One region of the Streptomyces sp. NPDC002776 genome, then DNA from elsewhere that is predicted to be linked to it. Evidence: riboswitches for the same ligand, from Rfam matches in the RefSeq annotation. Region 1 holds a riboswitch; the other holds the start of a gene.

Region 1 (7,408 bases):
GCAGCCCGGCCAGGTCGGGGACGATGCCGTGGAGGAGGGTGCAGGCCAGGACCGGGGACCACAGGCGGGCGGCGTGGCCGAGCTGCGCGATGGAGAGGCCGATGCGCGTCTCCCGGGTGTCGTACCGGTCGGTGATCACCTGCGCGAGGTCGGCAAAGCCTCGGGCGTAGGCATCGGTGACCGGGTGCCATCCCTGGTCGGGGCCGCCCAGGGTCAGGGTGAAGAAGCCTCCCAGCGCCGCTACGTCCTGCAGCGCGGCGGCGACGGCCCGGGCGGGCGCACGAGCAGGTGCAGGTACCGGTGCGGTCATGTCTGCGTGGCTTCCTGTTCGGGTGCGGGCTGGTGGGCGGTGAGCGGGATCACCTGTGGCAGGCCGGTGCGGGGATGCTCGGTGATGTCCGCCTCGACGCGGTAGACGTCCCTCAACAGGGCGGGCCTGAGGACATCGCGGGGTGTGCCGTGGGCGACCACACGTCCGGCGTCCATCACGCAGAGGCGGTCGCAGAACGAAGCGGCGAGGTTGAGGTCGTGCAAGGCGACCACGGCGGTGACCCCGAGGCGGCGGACGAGGCGGAGCGCGTCGAGCTGGTGGCGTAGATCGAGGTGGTTGGTGGGTTCGTCCAGCACGATCGTCCCGGCCTGCTGGACGAGTGCGCGGGCGATCAGGACGCGCTGCTTCTCACCGCCGGACAGCCGGTCGAAGGGTGCCTGGGCGAGGTCGGTGACGTCCAGTTCCGTCAGGGCGGCCGTGACGATGGCGCGGTCGTCGGCGTCATCGCCCGCAAAGGGGCGCTTGTGGGGGGTGCGGCCCATGGCCACCACCTCATACACGGTGAGCTCGAAGTCCCCGGCGTGCTCCTGCAGGACAGCCGCCAACTGCCGGGCCAGTTGCTTGCCGGGCATCCGCCAGACGTCCGTCCCGTCCAGCAGCACACGACCCGACGTGGGGCGCAGTGCCCGGTAGACGGTGCGCAGGAGGGTGGACTTGCCGGCGCCGTTGGGGCCGACGAGCCCGACCATCTCTCCGGCGGACACCGTCAGAGAGACCTGGTCGACCAAGGGCGTGCCGTCGACAACCACCGACACGTCGTCAATGTGCAGAATCGCGGGTGCCGTTGGCGGCCGTCCGGTCATCCCGGTCATCGCGCGCTCCTTCGCATCAGCCAGAGGAAGAAGGGGCCGCCGACCAGAGCGGTGAGGATGCCGACGGGGATCTCCTCGGGGCTCATCAGGGTGCGCGCGGCCAGGTCGGCGGCGATCAGGAAGGCCGCGCCGAGCAGAGCCGCGGCCGGGAGCGCTCGGCGGTGGTCGGCCCCGACCAGGAGCCGTACGACGTGGGGCAGGATCAGGCCCACGAAGCCGATCTGGCCGCTGACCGCGACGATCGTGCCGATCATCAACGCGACCAGGGTGAACAGTGCGGCACGGAAGCGGTGGACGTCCAGGCCGAGGGCGGCTGCGGCCTCTTCACCGGCGAGCAGCAGGTTCAGCGGACGGCTCACCCCGAGCAGGACGGCCGTACCGATCAGGACCACGGCGGCCGGGATCCACACGATCGTCCAGGTGGTACCGGCCAGTCCGCCGAGCATCCAGCGCATCGCCGACTGCGTCTTGTGGGGGTCGTTGGAGGTGACCACGAGGAAACTCGCCACCGCCGACAGCACCTCGGCCATCGCCACGCCCGCCAGGACCAGCCGTACGGTGGTCATCCGTCCGCCGGAGCGGGCCAGGAAGTACACCGCGACCAGGGCCGCCAGCGCGCCGCAGAACGCCGCCAGCGGCAGCGAGAAGGCTCCGAACAGCGTGACGTTGAGGACGAGGACCAGGACCGCGCCGACGCTCGCGCCCGACGACACTCCCAGCAGCATCGGGTCGGCGAGCGGGTTGCGGATCAGTGCCTGCAACGCCATGCCCGCCACCGTCAGGCCGGCTCCCACCACCGCGCACAGCAGTACGCGGGGCAGCCGGACGTCGGTGACGATCGTCTCCCGTACCGGGGGCCACGTCTCATCGGCGAGGGCGGGGTGCAGGTGGTGGAGCAGGATGCCCCACACCTCGTCGGCCGGGATCGTGACCGAACCGGCCGCGATCCCGAACGTCGCCGCCACCGCCACCAAGGCGGCGAGCCCGGCCAGCACCAGGGCGTAAGGGAGCCTGCGGCGGCCGGTGACGGCCTGCGCGGTCCCGGTCCTGGCAGAGCCCTTGCCGACCGTGTCGGCGGTTACCGGCGTCCTGCCCGTTGCGACGGCGTCGGTGCCGGCGGCGGCCGGTTCGCTCACGCCGGTCACCGGAAGCGGTCCGGGTGGAGCTGACGGGCCAGCGACGCAACGGCCGCGGGCACCCGTACGCCCACGACGGTGGAGGACAGCGGCAGCACCGCGAACCGCCGGTTCTTGATGGCGGGCACGTCCTTCAGCGCCGGATTGGCGAGCAGGAACTCCTTCTTCTTCGCCACGCTCTGGTCGCCGTAGTCGTAGATGACGATGACCTCGGGCGCCCGCTCGGCCACCTGCTCGAACGACACGTCACCGAACGGCTTGTCGAGGTCGGCGAAGAGGTTGACGCCTCCGGCGCGCTCGATCATGTCGTTGCCGATGCCCGCGCCGCCCGCGGTGAAGGCGCTCTTGTCGCCGCTGTCGTAGACGAACAGCTTTACCGGCTCCGCTCCGTCGAGTTTGCTGTCCACCTCCTCCAGGGTGGTGTGCAGCCGTTCGATCTGCCGTTCTGCCCGCTCGGGGACGCCGAAGACCTTGGCGACCTCGCGGATCTCCTTGTCCATCGCGGTCATCGTCACCGGCCCGGCCGGGCATTCCTCGATGTTGAGGCGGGTGTTGATGCCGGCCTGGGTGAAGGCGTCACGGGAGCGGCCCTCCTTCTCGTCGAAGGTGGAGGCCCAGCCGCCGTAGACGAAGTCGGGCTCGGCGGCCAACAGCGTCTCGTACGACGGGTACTGCTCCGACAGCACCTTGACCTTGTCGTAGGCGGCCCGGTACTCGGGGAGGATCGCGTCGTCGAGGTAGCCCGTGCCGACCATCGACTTCTCCAGCCCGAGCGCCAGCATCACCTCGGTCGCGTGCTGGTTCAAGGACACCGCGCGCTGCGGCGGGCGCTGAAACGTCGTTGTCACCCCGCAGTTGGACACGGTGACCGGGAATCCCTTCACGGCCGGTCCGTCGGAGCCCCGGGCGTTGTCCTGGGCGTTTGCACCGCAACTGGTGATGAGCACAGCGGTGGCCGTGGCCAGCAAGGGGGACAGCAGACGTCTGCCCGTCATGGGGAAGGTCCTCTCGTACGGGTGCTACGGACGGTCGGCGCGCAGGCTGCCGGTCTCAGCGGGCCGCGCGGCGCCGGGGCGGGGTGAAGGCGTAGAGGTCGAGGATCTCGGGCCGGGCAGCGATGCCGTGGCCGCCCGCGCTCGCCCAGGCGGCGATGTCCTCGGTCGCGGCGGGGTCGTTGACCAGGCCCAGCCGGACCGGCCGCGCCCCGGCGGTCCGTCCGGCGGAGGAGGGCTGCACGACGATCACGTTGGCCTGATCGCACACATCCAGGCAGGCGGAGACGCGTACGGGAGCGACCTCGCCCAGGCGCGCGGTCTGCGCGGTGTGATCGACGCCGGTCACCTCGGGACTGCCGCAGCAGCAGTCCCGGCACACAACGACCCGGCACGGCACCGGAGTTACCGGTCTTGTACCGACTGCGCCCACTGGGCTGCCGTACGCCTCCTCGGCCGGCCTCACGGGCATGCCGAACCACCCTCCTCCGAGAAATCCGCCCCGGGTTCGTCGAGGAGGCGACCGCGTGAGTCTCCTGGCTCTCGGGTCGAAGCGCGTCCCGGCCTTCCCACCCGGCTTGGGGCAGTGGCCTGTTCGGGACTGGCTCGCCGATCACAGTGGCGGGACCGCGCCGGATTCACACCGGCTTCCTCGTCCGCCGTCGCCTTGTCGCCGGACATCATCGCACAGGGCTACCTGCATATGATGCGCAGATGCAGAACTATCGCATCAGGGCCGCCATGGCCGCCGACCTCGACGAGGCGCGGGCGGTGATGCTCGACACCGTCTACCGCGACTTCGGCACCGGCTACGTGCCGCGCTGGCACGCCGACATCATCGATCCGGGGTCGTTCTACGTCGCCCCGCCCCGGCACACCCTGCTGGTCGCCGTCGACGAGGAGGACGGGACGGTGGCCGCGACGGCCGCGCTCGACGCGCGGGGGCCGGTCCATCCGCCGAACCCGCGGTGGCTGGCCGAGCGGTACCCGTCGGGTGAGACCGCGCAGCTGCGGCGCGTGTACACGCGCCCGGAGCACCGGCGGCGCGGGCTGGCCCGGCAACTGGTGACAGAGCTGCTGGACTTCGCGCGGACGGACGGCGGTTACCGGTCCGTGTACCTGCACACCGACCCGCACTCCCCCGGCGCGATGGGTCTGTGGCGGACGCTGGGCAAGGCCGTCTGCGACGAGAGGGAGGACCTGCCCGGCGGCGGCAACGGCGTGGTGCACTTCGAGATCCCGCTTGCTTAAATGAAAATCATATTCATATGATGCTGGTCGATGTCGGCCGACCGACCCGTACGGGAACGTCCGCCCTATGGAAAGTCAGAACGAGGACCATGAGATCTCCCCGCCGTCGACTCATAGCCGGCCTGCTGCTCGCCCCCGTGCTCTCCGGCTGCTTCGCCTCCACTGACGACGACTCGTCCTCGGACTCCTCCGGCTCGGGTGAGGCCGGGCGCCTGCGGGTGGCATTCGCCTTCCAGCCGACGGAGAACTACTCGCCGTACGGCGGCCAGGACACCTTCATCCTGTCCCGGCTCGGTGTGAGCGAAGGGCTGACCCGGCTGGACGCCAACGGCACCGCGGCCCCCGCGCTCGCCGAGTCGTGGAGCAGCCAACAGGGCGGAAAAAGCTGGGTGTTCACGCTGAGGGACGCCACCTTCCAGGACGGCAGTGAGGTCACCGCGAAGGCCGTCGCCTCCGCCCTCACCCACGCCGCCGCTGCCGACCCGGCGCCGACCGCGATCTCCGGCGTGAAGCTGACCGCCGAGGCCGTCGGGGAGGACCAGGTCAAGGTCGGCACGGGCGAGGCCGACCCGGTGCTGCCGCTGCGGCTGACCAACCCCAGCCTGGCGGTGTTCTCCCCCAAGGCGTACGGCAAGGACGGCAAGGTGAACCCGGCCGGCACCGCCACCGGCCCCTTCGAACTCACCCGGACCACCGGGGACACGGCAGCCGCCCTGGACCGCTACGACGACTACTGGGGCGGGCGCGCCCAGGCGTCCGGCATCGACGCGAAGTTCGTCTCGGACGGCACCGCCCGCGCCAACGCGCTGCGCACCGGGGACGTGGACATCGCCGAGGCTCTGCCCGTCGCGCAGGTCGCCTCCCTGGACACGGACACCGTCCACGAGATCAACACCGCGCGGAACACCAGCCTGTACCTCAACACCCAGCGAGGTGCCTTCGAGGACGCGGGGCTGCGGGCCGCCGCGCGCGAGGCGATCGACACCTCCGCCGTCGCCAAGGGCGTGTACGAGGGGCACGCCGAGCCCGCCCAGGGCATCTACGGCCCCGCCCTGACCTGGACCGCGGGCAAGAGGACCGAGCCGACCGGCCGGGCCGAGGCCACCGACCCGGACGGCAAGCCCCTCACCATCGCCACCTACAACGACCGGGCCGAGCTGCCCGAGACCGCCCAGGTGCTCCAACAGCAGCTCCAGAAGGCCGGGTTCACGGTGAAGCTGGAGGTGCGCAGCTACGCACGCCTCGAAAGCGACCTGCTGGCGAAGAAGTTCGACGCCGCCGTCGCCTCCCGCAACATGATGCTCGACACCGGCGACCCGGTCACCGTCCTGGCCGGCGACTTCACCTGCGACGGCAGCTACAACCTGTCGTTCCTGTGCGACAAGGACGTCGACCGGCTGGTCGAGAAGGCCCGGGCCGAGGCCGATCCGGGCAGACGGCAGGACGCCGCGATGAAGGCGGAGGCCGCGATCATCGGCACCGACGCGGTGATCCCGCTGGTGCACCTGAAGGTCGTCACCGGCCTCGGTGCGTCCGTCCAGGGCGCGCTGCTCGACCCCTACGAGCGGCAGTTCGTCGGCACCGGGACCCGGCGCTGAACCCCTTGGCCAGGCCCCTTGCCGCCGCCCTGCGCACGCTCGCGCGGGGCGGCGGCCTCACCCTGCTGTGGCGGGCCCTTCTGACGGGCGCCCTGGTGTGCGCGATCGGCCTGCTGCCGTGGCTGTCGCGCACCGACCCGGCGCTGACCGTGCTCAAGGCCCGCTCGGCGGAGCGCGACCCCACCCCGGAGACGCTGCGGGCCATCCGGGACGAACTCGGCCTGGACGACGGCCCGGTGACACTGCTCGGCCGCTGGCTGGGCGGTCTGCTGCGCGGGGACGCGGGCCGGTCCTGGGTGTCGGACACCGAGGTGCTGCCCGCCGCCACGCAGGCCCTCGGCGCCTCCCTGCTGCTGATGGCGGGGGCCGTCGTCATCGCCCTGGTCACGGTCGCGGCGGTGTGCGCCCGCACCCTGTGGCTCGGCTCGCGGCGCCGCCTCGGCACCCGCGGCCCCGGCGGTACCGGATCGGCGGTGCTGGCCGCGCTCCCGGAGTTCCTCATCGCCTCTGTGCTGGCCTCGGTCGTCGGCGTACAGCTGGGCTGGCTGCCCGCCCTCGGCTGGTACGGCCCCCAGTGGATGATCCTGCCCTCGCTCGCCCTCGGCCTGCCCGCCGGAGCCGTCCTCGGGCGGATGCTGGACGACCTGCTGCCCGCGGCGTTCACCGAACCGTGGGCGCTGGCCGCCGCCGCGCGCGGCATACCGCCGGGTTCCGTCGCGCGGCAGGCACTGCGCCGGTGTGCGCCGGGACTGCTGCCCAACGCGGGACTGTTCGTGGTCGGCCTGACCGGCGGCTCGGTCGCCGTCGAGCAGATCTTCGACATCCCGGGACTCGGCCGGCTCACCCTGCGCGCGGCGCTCGCCCAGGACCTGCCCGTCCTGCAGACCGGCACACTCGCGCTCGTCGCGCTCGCGGCAGCGGCGGCTGTGCTGGCCCGGCTCGGCGTGCGACGGCTGATCGGGCCGGCACTGCGCGACGGCGCCCTGCACTCCCTGCACCGGCCCACCCCGCCCGCCGCACGCGTCGTACCCGTCGTCTACGCACTGCTGCTCGCCGGCGTCATCGGCCTCGGCCTGCCCCGCGACCCGCTCGCCCTGGACACGACCGCCAAACTCCAATCCTCTTCCGTCACCCACCCCTTCGGCACCGACGCGCTCGGCCGTGACGTCCTCGCCCGCGTCGCGCACGGCGCACTCGACACCCTCGGCACCGCCCTCGCGGTCGCCGCCGCCGCTCTGCTGACCGGCATGCTGCTGGGCCTGCTGCCCCGCCTGTCCGGCCCCCTGGT
Region 2 (7,408 bases), on a different contig from region 1:
TCGGTCTCCCACAAGCACGGGTACGTGACGACGTCGGACTTCGTGCGCGGCCGCTTCGGCTCCAAGGGCCTGTCGCTGGCGGTGGCCCTGACCGGCATCCTCGCCACCATGCCGTACATCGCGCTGCAACTCGTCGGCATCCAGGCGGTGCTGGACGTGATGGGCGTCGGCGGCGGGGAGGACACCAACTGGTTCATCAAGGACCTGCCGCTGCTGATCGCGTTCGGTGTGCTGGCCGCGTACACCTACTCCTCGGGGCTGCGCGCCCCGGCGCTGATCGCCTTCGTCAAGGACACCCTGATCTACCTGGTGATCGCGGTGGCGATCATCTACATCCCGATCAAGCTGGGCGGGTTCGACGACATCTTCGCCGACGCGGGCGAGAAGTTCACCACCACCGGGGTGGGCGGTCTCGTCCCACCGGAGGCCGGCCAGTGGACGTACGCCACCCTGGCGCTGGGCTCGGCGCTGGCGCTGTTCATGTACCCGCACTCGATCACCGCGACCCTCTCCTCCGGGAGCCGTGAGGTGATCCGCCGCAACACCACGATCCTGCCGCTGTACTCGCTGATGCTCGGTCTGCTCGCGCTGCTCGGCTTCATGGCGATCGCGGCCGGGGTGAAGGTGGACAACGGCCAGCTGGCGATCCCGCAGCTGTTCGAGAACATGTTCCCGGACTGGTTCGCGGGCGTGGCCTTCGCGGCGATCGGCATCGGCGCCCTGGTGCCGGCGGCCATCATGTCCATCGCGGCGGCGAACCTCTTCACCCGCAACATCTACAAGGACTTCATCAGGCCGGACGCCACCCCGCAGCAGGAGACCAAGGTCTCCAAGATCGTGTCCCTGCTGGTGAAGGTGGGCGCGCTGGCCTTCGTCCTGACGATGGACAAGACGGTCGCCATCAACTTCCAGCTGCTGGGCGGCATCTGGATCCTGCAGACCTTCCCGGCCCTGGTCGGCGGCCTGTTCACCCGCTGGTTCCACCGCTGGGCGCTGCTCGGCGGCTGGGCGGTCGGCATGCTCTACGGCACGGTGGCGGCGTACGGTGTCGCCTCGCCGACGCAGAAGCACTTCGGCGGCTCGTCGAAGGAGATCCCCGGCATCGGGGAGATCGGCTACATCGGCCTGACGGCGTTCGTGCTGAACCTGGTCGTCACCGTGGTCCTGACCTTCGTCCTGAGGGCGGCGAAGGCCCCCGAGGGCATCGACGAAACGAGCCCCGAGGACTACACGGCGGACGCGGGCGATCCGGGCGTGCAGAAGGAACTGAAGCCGATTCCCTGACCGGGAACCCCACCCGCAGCGGGCCGCCGAAATGCAGGACATCGGCGGCCCGTCGTCGTCCACACTCGACCGCATGGACTTCCAGATCCGGCCGGTGGAACCCGCCGAACACGACGAACTGGGCGAGATCACCGCCCGCGCCTACCTCCAGGACGGCCTCCTCACCTTCGGCGAGGCCGACTGGTACCTCGGCGAACTCCGCGATGTCGCCAAGCGGGCGGCGGCCGCCGAGGTCCTGGTGGCCGTGGAGTGCGACCGGCTCCTCGGCGGCGTCACCTTCGTGCCGGCCGGCGGCCCCATGGCCGATCTCGCCCGCCCCGGGGAGGCGGAGATCCGCATGCTGGCGGTGGCGCACGCGGCCCGCGGCCGGGGCGTGGGAGAAGCCCTCGTGCGCGCCTGCGTCGACCGGGCGCGCACGACGACGGGGTGCACGGGCATCGTCCTGTCCACCCAGGCCCTGATGCACACCGCCCACCGCATCTACGAGCGCCTCGGCTTCCGGCGCGCCCCGGAACGCGACTGGAACCCCATCCCGGAGCACGGCGACTTCACTCTCCTCACCTATGAGTTGACGCTCTGAAGCCGACGCGACACAACATCTGGGGGTGACATCGCGGGGCGGCACAAGATGTATGCTCGTGCTCGCTGTCGCCGCAGGGGAATCCGGTGCGAATCCGGAACTGTCCCGCAACGGTGTACTTGGGCACATCTGTGCCCGATCGTCAGTCCGAGGACCTGCCGACAGCGCACCCGGCCGTCCGGTCCGGGTGCCAGACGTCCGGGCCTCGGGGAATGGGCCGGTGGACGCGACGCCGCGTGCGCTCGTGAGCTGCCTCCTGCCCTCCGCAAGGCCCCGTGCCGAGCGAGGGAGAGCCCCCAGTGACCATCGCGCCAGCCGACCCGGCTTCAGCTTCAGCCGCCCAGGTGGAGACCGACGGTCCCGGAACCGCGCTGCTGCGGACCCTGACCGAGCTGACCGCCGACCTCCCCGACGCCGACCCCGGCCGGGTCGCCGCCGCCGCGCTGCGCGGCCGGTCCGCCCGCGCGGACGAGGCGGAGTTGCGCGAGCTGGCCACCGAGGCGGCGGCCGGGCTCATCTCCGAGGACCCCGCCTACTCCCGGCTGGCCGCCCGGCTGCTCACCCTCGGCATCCGCGAGGAGGCCGCCTCCCAGGGCGTCACGTCCTTCACCGGGTCGGTCGCGGTCGGCCACCGGGAGGGACTCATCGCCGACCGGACCGCGGAGTTCGTACGGATCCACGCCGAGCGCCTGGACGCGCTGGTCGACCCGGGCGCCGACGACCGCTTCGGTTACTTCGGACTGCGCACCCTGCACAGCCGGTACCTCCTGCGGCACCCCCTCACCCGCAAGGTCGTCGAGACCCCCCAGCACTTCCTGCTCCGCGTCGCCGCCGGTCTCGCCGAGGACGACACCGTCCGCGCGCTGGACGAAGTCGCCGCGCTCTACCGGCTCATGAGCCGTCTCGACTACCTCCCCTCCTCCCCCACGCTCTTCAACTCCGGCACCCGGCACCCCCAGATGTCGTCCTGCTACCTCCTCGACTCCCCCAAGGACGAGCTGGACTCCATCTACGACCGCTACCACCAGGTCGCCCGGCTCTCCAAGCACGCCGGCGGCATCGGGCTGTCGTACTCCCGCATCCGCGCCCGGGGTTCGCTGATCCGCGGCACCAACGGGCACTCCAACGGCATCGTCCCGTTCCTGAAGACCCTCGACGCCTCCGTCGCCGCCGTGAACCAGGGCGGCCGCCGCAAGGGAGCCGCCGCGGTCTACCTGGAGACCTGGCACTCCGACATCGAGGAGTTCCTGGAGCTGCGCGACAACACCGGCGAGGACGCCCGCCGTACGCACAACCTCAACCTCGCGCACTGGGTGCCGGACGAGTTCATGCGCCGGGTGAACGCCGACGAGCCGTGGAGCCTGTTCTCCCCCGCCGACGTGCCCGAGCTGGTCGACCTGTGGGGCGAGGAGTTCGACGCGGCGTACCGCAAGGCGGAGGCCGGCGGGCTCGCCCGCCGGACCATCCCCGCCCGTGACCTGTACGGCCGCATGATGCGCACCCTCGCGCAGACCGGCAACGGCTGGATGACCTTCAAGGACGCCGCCAACCGCACCGCCAACCAGACCGCCCTGCCGGGCCATGTGGTCCACTCCTCCAACCTCTGCACCGAGATCCTGGAGGTCACCGACGACGGGGAGACCGCGGTCTGCAACCTGGGGTCGGTGAACCTCGGTGCCTTCGTCGACCAGGGCGGCATCGACTGGGAACGCCTGGACGAGACGGTCCGTACGGCCGTCACCTTCCTCGACCGGGTCGTCGACATCAACTTCTACCCGACCGAGCAGGCGGGCCGCTCCAACGCCAAGTGGCGCCCCGTGGGCCTGGGCGCGATGGGCCTGCAGGACGTCTTCTTCAAGCTGCGGCTGCCCTTCGACTCGCCGGAGGCCAAGGCGCTCTCCACCCGGATCGCCGAGCGCGTGATGCTCGCCGCCTACGAGGCCTCCGCCGACCTCGCCGAGCGCAACGGCCCGCTGCCGGCCTGGGAGAAGACCCGTACCGCGCGGGGCGTCCTGCACCCCGACCACTACGACACCGAACTCACCTGGCCCGAGCGGTGGTCGGCGCTGCGCGAGCGGATCGCCGAGGTCGGGATGCGCAACTCCCTCCTCCTCGCCATCGCGCCCACCGCCACCATCGCCTCCATCGCCGGCGTCTACGAGTGCATCGAGCCGCAGGTGTCCAACCTGTTCAAGCGCGAGACGCTGTCCGGCGAGTTCCTCCAGGTCAACTCCTACCTGGTGCGGGAGCTGAAGGAGCTGGGCGTCTGGGACGCCCGCACCCGCGAGGCGCTGCGCGAGGCGAACGGCTCGGTGCAGGACTTCGGGTGGATCCCGGAGGAGGTACGGCGGCTGTACCGCACGGCGTGGGAGATCCCGCAGCGCGGACTGATCGACATGGCCGCGGCCCGGACCCCGTTCCTGGACCAGTCCCAGTCCCTGAACCTCTTCCTGGAGACGCCGACCATCGGCAAGCTCTCCTCGATGTACGCGTACGCCTGGAAGTCCGGGCTGAAGACGACGTACTACCTGCGCTCGCGCCCGGCGACCCGCATCGCCCGCGCGGCCCAGGCCACCGTCCCCGTCCCCGTCCAGCAGGCGACCTCCGAAGAGGCCGTCGCCTGCTCCCTTGAGAACCCCGAGTCCTGCGAGGCCTGCCAGTAATGACTACCCGTAACCAGAATCTCCTCGACCCGGGCTTCGAGCTGACCCTGCGCCCCATGCGCTACCCCGACTTCTACGAGCGCTACCGGGACGCCATCAAGAACACCTGGACCGTGGAGGAGGTCGACCTCCACTCGGACGTCACCGACCTCGCCAAGCTCACACCCTCCGAGCAGCACCTGATCGGCCGGCTGGTCGCCTTCTTCGCGACGGGTGACTCGATCGTGGCGAACAACCTGGTGCTGACGCTGTACAAGCACATCAACTCCCCCGAGGCGCGGCTGTACCTGAGCCGCCAGCTCTTCGAGGAGGCCGTGCACGTCCAGTTCTACTTGACGCTGCTGGACACCTACCTCCCCGACCCGGAGGACCGGGCGGCGGCCTTCGACGCGGTGGAGAGCATCCCCTCCATCCGCGAGAAGGCCGGGTTCTGCTTCAAGTGGATCAACGAGGTGGAGAAGCTGGACCGCCTGGAGACCCAGGCCGACCGCCGCCGCTTCCTGCTCAACCTGATCTGCTTCGCCGCCTGCATCGAGGGCCTGTTCTTCTACGGCGCCTTCGCGTACGTCTACTGGTTCCGCAGCCGGGGCCTGCTGCACGGCCTGGCCACCGGCACCAACTGGGTGTTCCGCGACGAGTCGATGCACATGAGCTTCGCCTTCGACGTCGTCGACACCGTCCGCAAGGAGGAGCCGGAGCTCTTCGACGACCAGCTCCGGCAGCAGGTCACCGACATGCTGCGGGAGGCCGTCGAGGCCGAGCTGCAGTTCGCGCGCGACCTGTGCGGTGACGGCCTCCCGGGCATGAACACCGACTCGATGCGGCAGTACCTGGAGTGCGTCGCCGACCAGCGGCTGACCCGGCTCGGCTTCGCCCCGGTGTACGGCTCGGAGAACCCCTTCTCCTTCATGGAGTTGCAGGGGGTTCAGGAGCTCACCAACTTCTTCGAGCGGCGCCCTTCGGCGTACCAGGTCGCGGTGGAGGGCACGGTCGACCTGGACGAGGACTTCTGAGCACCGGCCTGCCGGAGCTGGCGGTCGGTCCGGCGCTCGTGGCGCAGGCCCACGAGCGCCGGGGCGGCGAGCAGAAAGAGGAGAACGGTCACGGTCAGAGTTCCGAGGAATGCGTCCATGAGGTAATCGTCGTACCAGGCAGACACTCCTGACAGTGGCAGGACTGCCGTACACCATCGAATTACTGCCAGCTCCGTGCGACACTGACCGCATGCTGAGAAACGTGGCGGTGGCCCTGCTCGACGGCGTGCATCCCTTCGAACTCGGGGTCGTCTGCGAGATCTTCGGCCTCGACCGCAGTGACGAGGGGCTCCCGGTGTACGACTTCGCGGTCGTCTCGGCCGAGGGCCCGGCGCTGAGCACGCACATCCCCGGGTTCACGGTCTCCACCCCGTACGGCCTCGACCGCCTGGAGGAGGCCGACCTGATCGCCGTGCCGGCCGGCAGCGGCTACCTCGGCCGGGAGTACCCGCCCGCGCTGCTCGACGCCCTGGTACGGGCCGTTGACCGGGGCACCCGGGTGCTCAGCGTCTGTTCCGGCGTGTTCGTGCTCGGCGCGGCCGGGCTGCTGGACGACCGGCGCTGCGCGGTGCACTGGCGGCAGGCCGACGAGCTCGCCCGGCGCTTCCCGCGCGCGGTGATCGAGCCCGACGTGCTGTACGTGGACGAGGACCCGGTGATCACCTCGGCGGGCACGGCCGCCGGCATCGACGCCTGTCTGCACCTGGTGCGCAAGGAGGAGGGCGTGGAGGTCGCCAACGCCATCGCCCGGCGCATGGTGGTGCCGCCGCACCGGGACGGCGGGCAGGCGCAGTACATCGACCGCCCGCTGCCCCGCTCCCAGTGCGACACGGTCGGCGATGTCCTGACCTGGATGGAGCGGCATCTCGACGAGGAGGTCACCGTCGAGCAGCTCGCCGACCTCGCGCACATGTCGCCGCGCACCTTCGCCCGCCGCTTCCAGCAGGAGACGGGCACCACGCCCTACCGCTGGATCCTGCGGCAACGCGTACTGCTGGCGCAGCAGTTGCTGGAGACCACGGACGAGACGGTGGACGCCGTCGCGAGCCGGGCCGGGTTCGGCACCGCGGCGGCGCTGCGCCACCAGTTCGTCCGTACCCTCGGGACCACCCCGAACGCCTACCGGCGCACCTTCCGGGGCCCCGAGGCGGCCTGAGCCGTCACCTGGGCACCGGCTTGAGCAGCAGGTTGTGCGGCCGGAGCGTGATGCCCACCCGGGTGCCGTCCTGGGATCCGGGCACCTGCTCGAAGCGGTACTTCGAGGCCACCGCCGCCGTGATCAGCGTCAGCTGCGCCATGGAGAAGTGGTCGCTCGGGCACTTGCGGTTGCCCACGCTGAACGGGCTCATGGCGTATTTCGGGACCTCCTTCGCGCGTTCCGGAAGCCAGCGGTCGGGGTCGAAGCGAAGGTTGTCCCGGTACGACTCCGGGTCGCGCTGGATCGCATACGGGCTGTAGATGATGTCCGCCCCCGCCGGAATGCGATACCCGCCGAGCTGGGTGTCGGTCACCGCCCGGCGCGTCAATATCCAGACGGCCGGACGCAAACGCATCGCCTCGACGACGACATTGTTGGTGTGCCGCAGCGCCCGGACATCCGCGAATGCGACGGGTCGGCCGCCGGTGACGGATTCGACCTCCGCGGCCACCCGGTCGGCTTGCTCAGGATGTTCCGCGAGCACCTGCAGCAGCCACATGACCGTGGACGCGACGGTTTCGCTGCCGGGGGTGAGTATCGCGACGACCTGGTCGTGGATCTCCTGTTCCCCGATCGGTTCGCCATTGTCGTCCGTCGCCTCCAGCAAGGCCGTCAGCAAATCGTCCGGCTTTTGACCAGATGCCCGTCG

What was found. A riboswitch is a leader RNA that binds a small molecule or an ion and turns the genes downstream of it on or off. The one in region 1 is predicted to bind cobalamin.
Region 2: another riboswitch for cobalamin. It lies ahead of ACWD11_RS00430 (ribonucleoside-diphosphate reductase subunit alpha); the one in region 1 lies ahead of ACWD11_RS23675 ((2Fe-2S) ferredoxin domain-containing protein).

What each region holds. Positions count from the first base shown of each region.
Region 1 is NZ_JBSFVG010000012.1:34,395-41,802, forward strand. Features, by position in the region: gene ACWD11_RS23655 ((2Fe-2S)-binding protein) at 1-310, opposite strand, end outside; gene ACWD11_RS23660 (ABC transporter ATP-binding protein) at 307-1,134, opposite strand; gene ACWD11_RS23665 (FecCD family ABC transporter permease) at 1,140-2,279, opposite strand; gene ACWD11_RS23670 (ABC transporter substrate-binding protein) at 2,285-3,274, opposite strand; gene ACWD11_RS23675 ((2Fe-2S) ferredoxin domain-containing protein) at 3,330-3,743, opposite strand; cobalamin riboswitch at 3,781-3,969, opposite strand; gene ACWD11_RS23680 (GNAT family N-acetyltransferase) at 3,986-4,522, shown strand; gene ACWD11_RS23685 (ABC transporter substrate-binding protein) at 4,612-6,120, shown strand; gene ACWD11_RS23690 (ABC transporter permease subunit) at 6,126-7,408, shown strand, end outside.
Region 2 is NZ_JBSFVG010000001.1:85,838-93,245, forward strand. Features, by position in the region: gene mctP (monocarboxylate uptake permease MctP) at 1-1,284, shown strand, start outside; gene ACWD11_RS00425 (GNAT family N-acetyltransferase) at 1,358-1,864, shown strand; cobalamin riboswitch at 1,917-2,041, shown strand; gene ACWD11_RS00430 (ribonucleoside-diphosphate reductase subunit alpha) at 2,164-4,527, shown strand; gene ACWD11_RS00435 (ribonucleotide-diphosphate reductase subunit beta) at 4,527-5,540, shown strand; gene ACWD11_RS00440 (GlxA family transcriptional regulator) at 5,752-6,717, shown strand; gene ACWD11_RS00445 (bifunctional albaflavenone monooxygenase/terpene synthase) at 6,722-7,408, opposite strand, start outside.